2 regions of the Cupriavidus sp. CP313 genome follow, and region 2 is predicted to be linked to the other one. Evidence: riboswitches for the same ligand, from Rfam matches in the RefSeq annotation. Region 2 holds a riboswitch; the other holds the start of a gene.
What was found. Region 2 has a riboswitch for glycine ahead of ACW4E8_RS10630 (D-amino acid dehydrogenase). Riboswitches for the same ligand answer to the same signal wherever they lie in the genome.

Region 1: linked by a shared signal. The riboswitch ahead of gcvT (glycine cleavage system aminomethyltransferase GcvT) and the one ahead of ACW4E8_RS10630 (D-amino acid dehydrogenase) in region 2 are both predicted to bind glycine.

Annotation. Positions count from the first base shown of each region.
Region 1 covers NZ_JBSVZB010000019.1:105,746-110,155, forward strand. The annotation lists gene ACW4E8_RS24355 (UvrD-helicase domain-containing protein) at 1-1,100, opposite strand, end outside; gene ACW4E8_RS24360 (glycine zipper 2TM domain-containing protein) at 1,383-1,610, shown strand; glycine riboswitch at 1,688-1,775, shown strand; glycine riboswitch at 1,797-1,922, shown strand; gene gcvT (glycine cleavage system aminomethyltransferase GcvT) at 2,021-3,148, shown strand; gene gcvH (glycine cleavage system protein GcvH) at 3,239-3,619, shown strand; gene gcvP (aminomethyl-transferring glycine dehydrogenase) at 3,737-4,410, shown strand, end outside.
Region 2 covers NZ_JBSVZB010000006.1:47,397-51,806, reverse strand. The annotation lists gene ACW4E8_RS10635 (TonB-dependent receptor) at 1-1,352, opposite strand, end outside; glycine riboswitch at 1,509-1,607, shown strand; glycine riboswitch at 1,608-1,726, shown strand; gene ACW4E8_RS10630 (D-amino acid dehydrogenase) at 1,738-3,051, shown strand; gene ACW4E8_RS10625 (branched-chain amino acid ABC transporter permease) at 3,818-4,410, opposite strand, start outside.

The sequences.
Region 1 (4,410 bases), on a different contig from region 2:
CGCGCCTGGTGGTTGCCGCGATACAGGATGGCGTAGTCGCGAAACTGCGCGCGGCGCTCGAACTTGTGCGCGGACAGGCGGAACACCACCGACTCGGCCTCGTGCTCCTCGTCGTTCATCGGGTGGATGGCGATGGGGTCACCCATGCCGTGCTCGCTCCACAGCTTCTTGTCGAACAGCTTGGGATTGTTGGCGATGACCGCGTTGGCCGCTTCCAGGATGCGCACGGTGGAGCGGTAGTTCTGCTCCAGCTTGATCACCTTCAGGTCCGGGAAATCGGTCTGCAGCCCGCGCAGGTTGTCCAGCGTGGCGCCGCGCCAGCCATAGATGGCCTGGTCGTCGTCGCCCACCGCGGTAAAGGCCGGCGCACGCAGGTGCGAGCCGCCCGCCAGCAGCTTGAGCAGCTGGTACTGGCAGGCGTTGGTGTCCTGGTATTCGTCGACCAGGAAGTAGCGCAGGCGGTTCTGCCACTTGAGTTGCACCGCTTCATTGCGCGCGAACAGCTCGGCCGGCAGGCGGATCAGGTCGTCGAAATCCACCGCCTGGTAGGCGTGCAGCGTCGCCACGTAGTTGCGGTAGACCAGCGCGGCCTGGTGCTCGTCGGCATTGGCGGCCTGCGCGATCGCTGCCTCCGGATCGACCATGCCGTTCTTCCACAGCGAGATCGTGCCCTGCACGCCGCGGATCAGCTTCTTGTCGGTGGTGCCCAGCTGCTCCTGGATCAGGCCGAAGCAGTCGTCCGAATCCATGATCGAGAACTGCGGCTTCAGGCCCACGTGCTCGGCCTCCATGCGCAGGATCTGCACCCCGAGCGAGTGGAAGGTACAGACCGTCAGCTGCTTGAGCGGGATGCGCTTGCCCTCGCGCGTGGTCTTGCCCTCCATCAGCTTGCCGATGCGCTCCTGCATCTCCTTGGCGGCCTTGTTGGTAAAGGTGACGGCGGCGATATGGCGCGGCTCGAAACCCTTGTCCTCGATCAGATGCGCGATCTTCTGCGTGATCACCCGGGTCTTGCCGGAGCCCGCCCCGGCCAGCACCAGGCAAGGGCCGTCCAGGTAGCGGACGGCTTCGGATTGGGCGGAGTTCAGGCCATGGGTCATGCGTGGGATGCGGTTGGAGGCAGGGAAATCAGCAGGAACAGCGGAAGGCCAGGCGGGACACGCCAGCACCCCAAAAACGGGCACGGCGGCAAAGCTGACGATGTTAACACGCTGGCCGCGGCAGGTCAGTCGGCGAAAACCGCGTTGACAGGGCCGGTTGTGTCACCGGCGTAACACTTCGTAAAGGCCGGAGCCAATCGCGCAACGCAACGCTCTAACTGGTATGTCCCCCGGCCTGCGCGGCGGGGGTGACATGCTTGAATCATCACATCGGAGCCAATAATGAAAACCCTGCAGACTTTGACCAAGGTGACCCTGATCGGCGCGACCGTTGCGGCCTTTGCCGGTTGCGCGGACATGACCCCGAAGCAGCGTAATACCGCCATTGGCGCGGGCGCGGGCGCCGTGGGCGGCGCCATCCTCACCGACGGCAGTGCGCTGGGTACGCTGGGTGGCGCGGCCGTGGGCGGCGTGATCGGTAACGTTGTCACCGACGACAAGAAGAAGTAAGCCGGACCGCCGCAGCGACAGGTACGGCAGGCTCCCCTGGCCGGTTTGACAAAGGCCGGGGCCTCCCGTACATTGCGCGCATCCGACCGGGAGAGCGCGCATCGCCTGCGCCGCCGAAGGGGTATCACCCGAAAACTCTCAGGCACCACGGACCGATCGGATCGGCATGCAATATGCACACGATGCATGCCGCACTCTGGAGAGCGGCACCCGCCATTCGTGGCGAGCGTGCCCACCGAAGGGGCGCACGAGGACGGGGTCCGGCAGGATCCGCCTTGTAATCTCTCAGGTATCGAGGACAGAGGGGTCATCCGCCGCAGCGGATTGCTACGCCACATTCAGGCGCGGCGAGCGTTGCGGCGGATGGCCCTTTTTTGTTTTCGCCAACCGAGATTGCCCCCGAGGATTCCATGACGCTCCAGGCCACGCCCCTCAACGCCATCCACCGCGCCCTCGGCGCCCGCATGGTTGATTTCGGCGGTTGGGACATGCCGGTCAACTACGGCTCCCAGATCGAAGAACACAATGCCGTGCGCACCGACGCCGGCATGTTCGACGTGTCGCACATGTGCGTGGTCGACCTCACCGGCGCCAATACCCGCAGCTTCCTGCGCGGCCTGCTGGCCAACAATGTCGACAAGCTGCAGACCCCGGGCAAGGCGCTCTACTCCTGCATGCTGGACGAGAAAGGCGGCGTGATCGACGACCTGATCGTCTACTTCTTTGCCGAAGACCGCTTCCGCCTGGTCGTCAACGCCAGCACCGCGCTGGGCGACATCGAATGGATCCGCGCGCGCAATGCCGCTACCGGCAGCGATGTGACCATCACGCCGCGCCGTGAGGATGTTGCGCCTGCAGGCGTGCAGCCTCTGGCGATCGTCGCCGTGCAGGGGCCCAACGCCCGTACCAAGGTGTGGAGCACCTTCCCCTCGACCCAGCCTTCGGACGCGCTCAAGCCCTTCAACGCCGCCGTGGTCCAGGACCCGGCCATCGGCGAGATCATGGTGGCGCGCACCGGCTACACCGGCGAAGACGGCTTCGAACTGGTGGTGCCGGCCGAAAACGTAGCCGCCGTCTGGGAAAAGCTGAACGCCGCCGGCGTGCGCCCGGCGGGCCTGGGCGCGCGCGACACGCTGCGCCTGGAAGCCGGCATGAACCTGTATGGCCAGGACATGGATATCAACACCTCGCCGCTGGATGCGGGCCTGGCCTGGACGGTGGACCTGCAGAGCGAGCGCGACTTCACCGGCAAGGCGGCACTGGCCGCGGCCGGTTCGCGCCAGCAATTCCTCGGCCTGATCCTGCGTGACAAAGGCGGCGTCCTGCGCGCCCACCAGAAAGTGATCACCCCGGCCGGTGACGGTGAAATCACCAGCGGCACCTTCAGCCCGTCGCTGTCTCAGTCCATCGCCTTTGCCCGCCTGCCGAAGGATGTCGCCGTGGGCGATACCGTGCAGGTGGAGATCCGCGACCGCAAACTCAACGCGACTGTGGTTAAACTGCCGTTTGTGCGTAATGGCAAGGCACTCGTGAGCTGAGGCTCATACCAACGGTCGCCCTCGCCTGCCGGCAGCTTCGCCGGGCAGGCATCACCCAACAAGAAACAGATCTGAATCCGGAGAACCTCCATGAATTTCCCCGCTGACCTCAAGTACACCGAGTCGCATGAGTGGGTACGCGTCGAAGCCGACGGCACGCTCACCATCGGCATCACCGACCACGCGCAGGACGCGCTGGGCGACATCGTCTTCCTGGAACTGCCCGAAGTGGGCAAGTCGGTTGGTGCCGGCGACGCGCTGGCAGTGGTGGAATCGGTGAAGGCCGCTTCCGACATCTACGCCCCGGTGGCCGGCGAAGTGATCGCCGTCAACGAGGCCGCCACGGCCGCCCCGGAGAGCGTCAACGCCGACGCCTTCGACGCGTGGCTGTTCAAGCTCAAGCCGGCCAACGGCGACGACGTCAACGGCCTGATGTCGGCCGACGCCTACAAGGCCAGCGTCGGCGCCTGACGCCGGCGGCGCCGGTCCCTGCCGCCTACGGGCGGACTGGCGGACCGGCCCCTGCAGACAGACGCGCGCCGTCCCGGCTGACCACCGGCCGGCGCGCACCCCACGAGGTTCTTGCCAATGAACGCCCCGCTTCCCATGAACGCCGCCCAAGTGAACCGGCCCACGCTGGCCGAACTGGAGGCGCGCGACGCCTTCGCCGCCCGCCATATCGGCCCCGATACCCCCGAGCAGCAGCACATGCTGAAGGTGCTTGGCTATGACAGCCGCGCCGCGCTGATCGACGCCGTCATCCCCGACGCCATCCGCCGCCGCGACGGCATGCCGATGGGCGAGTTCACCGAGCCGCTCAGCGAGGAAGCCGCGCTGGCAAGGCTGCGCGGCCTGGCAGGCAGGAACAAGGTGCTGAAGAGCTTTATCGGCCAGGGCTACTACAACACCGTCACGCCCGGCGTCATCCTGCGCAATATCTTCGAGAACCCGGCCTGGTACACCGCCTACACGCCTTACCAGCCGGAAATCTCGCAGGGCCGCCTGGAAGCGATGCTGAACTTCCAGCAGATGGTCACCGACCTGACCGGGCTGGATATCGCCAATGCGTCGATGCTGGATGAAGGCACTGCTGCAGCCGAAGCCATGACGCTGCTGCAGCGCGTGAACAAGCACGATTCGAACACCTTCTATGTGGCCGACGACGTGCTGCCGCAGACGCTGGAAGTGGTACGCACGCGCGCGCTGCCGATGGGCATCGAAGTCAAGGTCGGCCCCGCCGCCGATGCCGCCGCGGCCAACGC
Region 2 (4,410 bases):
GTGGTGTTGCTCAGCCGGTAGTTGTCGTAGTGATAGCCGAACGTGACCCAGTGCCCGCCCTGCAGCTGCTGCGGGCGGTAGTCGGCCTTCAGGTCGAGCGTGCGCCAGCCGGTGCCGTCACCATAGGTCACCGTGCCCGGCCCGCTGCCGACGGTGTTGGCGCTGCGGCTGATGTCCTTGCTGACGTCGAACAGCGACGCCACGCCCGAGAAATTCCAGCCGGTCTCGTTGCGCGTGCGCAGCGACAGACCATAGAGCCAGCGCGCGTCCTCGCCGTTGCTCGGGGCAAAGGCGTTGGCGGGAATCACATAGCGATAGCCGCCGATATTCACATTACCGCTCGACACCGCATTGCCATTGGCATCGCGCAGGTAGCTGCCCGTGGCGCTGGAGCGGTCCTGTTGCCAGTAGGCGGCAGTGAACTGCGCCTGCAGGGTATTGGTGATGTCGTAGCCGAGCTTGAGCTTGAGCTGGTCCTGCACCGTGTGCGTGACGCCCTCGCTGTTCACGCCCATCACCACGCGGTCGCGGCCGGTCTGGTCCTGGTCGAAGTAGGCGCCGGTGACCGGCTTGTCGGCAGAAGTGGCGCGGGCTGTGGAGCGCGCCGCGGTATAGAAGCTCAGCGGCTGGCTCTTGCTGTCCTGCCGGTCCACGCTGACCAGCCACGAGAACGGGCCGACGCGGTCGCCCACATAGGCGTTGGCGTGGACTCCGTTGAAGTTGTCGTGCGTGCCATACAGGCTGAAGCGCTGCGTGAACAGCTGCACGCTGGCATCGCCCTCGAACTTCTCCGGCGTGCGCGTGGTGATCAGCACCGTCGCGCCCAGCGAGTTGCCGGGATACAGCGCCGAATACGGGCCGTACAGCACGTCCATGCGCTCGATTTCGGCGCTGTTGACCAGCGACCAGCGCGGCGGGAAGCTGAAGTCCGAACCCAGCAGGTTGGACAGCAGCAGGCCGTCCGCATAGACCAGCCCGCGCGCCGACTGGCGCGAACTGGTGCTGCGCACCGAGATGATCGAGTTCATATCGCCGATGAAGCGCTTGCGTACGGCGAGGTTGGGCGCGTATTTGAGGGCGTCTTCCGTGTTCACCACATTGAAGTCGGCCATGCGGCGGCTGCTGATGCCGTAGGCCGGCGAGGGCGTGTTGGGCGCTATGGCCGGCGTCTCGCCGCGCTCCGACTTGGCCGAGACCACCACCTCCTGCAGCGGCTCGGGCGCGTCCACCACCTGGGCGGCGGCGACGGCGGGGCCCATCAGTACCGCCGAAACGGCCAGTGCAATGCGATTTTTCTTCACTGGAAAACCTTGTTGTCGTCTTTTTTGGCTCACCCCACCTGAGCGCAGCATACGGCGCTTCTCCCCGAGAGCGAGCGCTGACATTTTATGGGGCACAGGGACGCAGGCCGATGCGACATAGCGACGCGGGCGGCAGGCCGCCTAAGCGTTAACCCGCATATCCAACGTCGAGCCTTGTCACTACATTGCCCCGATTGGCCTCAAGCCAATGTGATGCAGGGAGAGACTGTCGCGGCGCCCGCCGCGGACAGCGCCGAAGGAGCAACCGCCCCGGAAACTCTCAGGCAAAAGGACCGGCATCACCAGTCAGTGCACTCTGAAGAATGCCGGACGCTATCGTCCGCCGGCATACCGAAGGAGCAAGCGCGCCCCGCCCTGGCGGCCGGGTGTCGTGAATCTCTCAGGTCCAGAACAGAGGGGGCGTCCGCCACGCATATTGCGTCCGGGCTCCCACCATCGACGTTCCTGGAACCTGCAGATCATGAAATCAATCGCTGTCATCGGCGGTGGCATCACGGGTGTCACCACGGCCTACGCGCTGGCCCGGCGCGGATTCTCCGTCACGCTGTTCGAACGGCACCGCTATGCCGCCATGGAGACCTCGTTCGCCAATGGCGGACAGCTATCGGCCTCCAACGCCGAGGTCTGGACCCACTGGTCGACCATCGTCAAGGGCATGAAGTGGATGCTGCGCAACGACGCCCCGCTGCTGGTCAATCCCCGGCCGAGCTGGCACAAGCTGTCGTGGTTCGCCGAGTTCATCGCCGCGATCCCCCACTACCGCCGCAACACCATCGAGACCGCGCGCCTGGCCATCGCCGCGCGCGAGCACCTGTTCGCCTGGGCGGCGCAGGAAGGCATTGATTTCGACCTGAAGAAGGAAGGCATCCTCCATATCTACCGCGACAAGGCCGGCTTCGAGCAGGCCGGCCGGGTCTCGGCGCTGCTGGCGCAGGGCGGGCTGGAGCGGCGCGCCGTGACGCCCGAGGAGATGCGCGCGATCGAGCCGACGCTGGCCGGGTCGTACTACGGCGGCTACTTCACCGAGAGCGATTCCACCGGCGACATCCACAAGTTCACCAGCGGCCTGGCCGCGGCCATCGATCGGCTGGGCGTGCGCTGCCTGTACGGCCAGGACGTGCGGGCGGTGAAGACCGACGGCAGGCGCGCCACCGTGACCGTGCAGGACGGCGCCGACACGGCCAGCTCCACCTTCGACGGCGCCGTGATCTGCGCCGGCACCGCCAGCCGCGCGCTGGCCGCGGGGCTGGGCGACCGCGTCAACATCTATCCGGTCAAGGGCTATTCGATCACGGTCAACCTGACCGACGAAGCCAGCCGCGCCGCAGCACCGGTGGTGAGCCTGCTCGACGACGAAACCAAGCTGGTCACCAGCCGCCTGGGCGACGACCGCTTCCGCGTGGCCGGCACCGCCGAGTTCAACGGCTACAACCGCGATATCCGCGCCGACCGCATCCGCCCGCTGGTGGAATGGGTGCAGCAGTGCTTCCCCGGCGTCAGCACGCGCAGCGTGGTGCCTTGGGCCGGGCTGCGGCCGATGATGCCGGATATGCTGCCGCGCGTGGGGCGCGGGAGGGCGGCATGCATCTTCTACAACACTGGGCATGGGCACCTGGGGTGGACTTTGTCGGCGGTGACGGCGGATATGGTGGCGGGGGTCGTTGACCAGCATCTCGGCGCGAAGGTGGCAGTCGCGCCGCGTGCGTCGCTGGCATTGGCCAAGGCCTGAGCCTGGGTGCGGGGGTGTCTTCTCCCCTCTCCCATTTGTGGGATAGGGGCCACCGTGCTCGAACAGCGCCGCGCCATGATGGAAGCATGGGGCGGCGCATGTATAGGCTTGAAAAATAGTGGATGTGATGCCCTATCTTCGCCCGGATGAATATCCAAGCCATCCACCAATTAATGAGGCTGCGACCATAGACACGAACCAGCCAACAAAGAACAGATTCGCTGCATGCTGATTCGTGTCGAACAAACTTCCTGTCCCGCGCAAAACTACAACGCCGAAGAGATATAACCCGCCCCAAGCAGCAAGCGTAGCCAGGACAGCGCCCGTAATAGCGCCGATGACTGCTCTCAGTTTCTTCATATTACGGGGAAGAAAATAATTGTCTTCGAGTTGCGAAAAATCTTCTTGGTTTTCGTGTCTTGCATCATTGATCCTCGGTCGGAAATAGCTTGCTTTCCGAATGCCATTGAGCCGAAATCGGCGGTGGGGATCAATCAGACATGGCCTAAATTTTGGGATGATTCTTCAAAAAGATTTGCATGCCGGCCGGGCGGCCTGAAGCCTATTGTTCACGGGACGACCGCGACCGGCCTCCTGGTTGTGGAGCGCTCGGTGCGGCAGCCGCACGCTCGGCCTGCGCCCGGCTGCGCGAGCGGCGTGCGGGCTTCCAGCCCCATCCTGTAGGCCGCGTCGAGTGAGACATGCCCTCTCCCCCGGCCCCTCCCGTAAGCGCGAGAGGGGAGAAACCCCATGGACGGTTTTCGACTCACCCGGGGCGTCGCCCCAGACTGCCCACGATCCCCTTGCGGAAGGTCAGCACACACACGATGAAGATGATGCCCGTCACCATCGACACCGATTCACCGAGCCCGTTGAACCAGTCGATGCCCGTCACGGCCGCAAGGTAGCTGCCCAGTTCGCCCAGCTTGTTCTCCAGCGCGATCACAACAAACGCGCCGACGATCGGGCCGGTGAGTGTGCCGAGCCCCCCTAGCAGCGTCATCAGGATCACCATGCCGGACATCGACCAGTGCACGTCAGTCAGCGTCTCGAAGCCCAGCACCAGCGCCTTGACCGAGCCGGCCAGCCCCGACAGCGCCGCCGACAGCACGAAGGCGGTCAGCTTGACGCGGTCGACGTCATAGCCCAGCGAGATCGCGCGCGGCTCGTTCTCCTTGATCGCCTTCAGGATCTGGCCGAACGGCGAATGCACCGTGCGCACGATCAGCGCAAAGGCGGCGACGATGATCGCCAGCGCCACGTAATACAGCGTCAGGTCGTCCGACAGCGGCAGCACCCCGAACAGCTTGCCGCGCGGAATGCCCTGCAGGCCGTCCTCGCCGCCGGTGAACGGCGCCT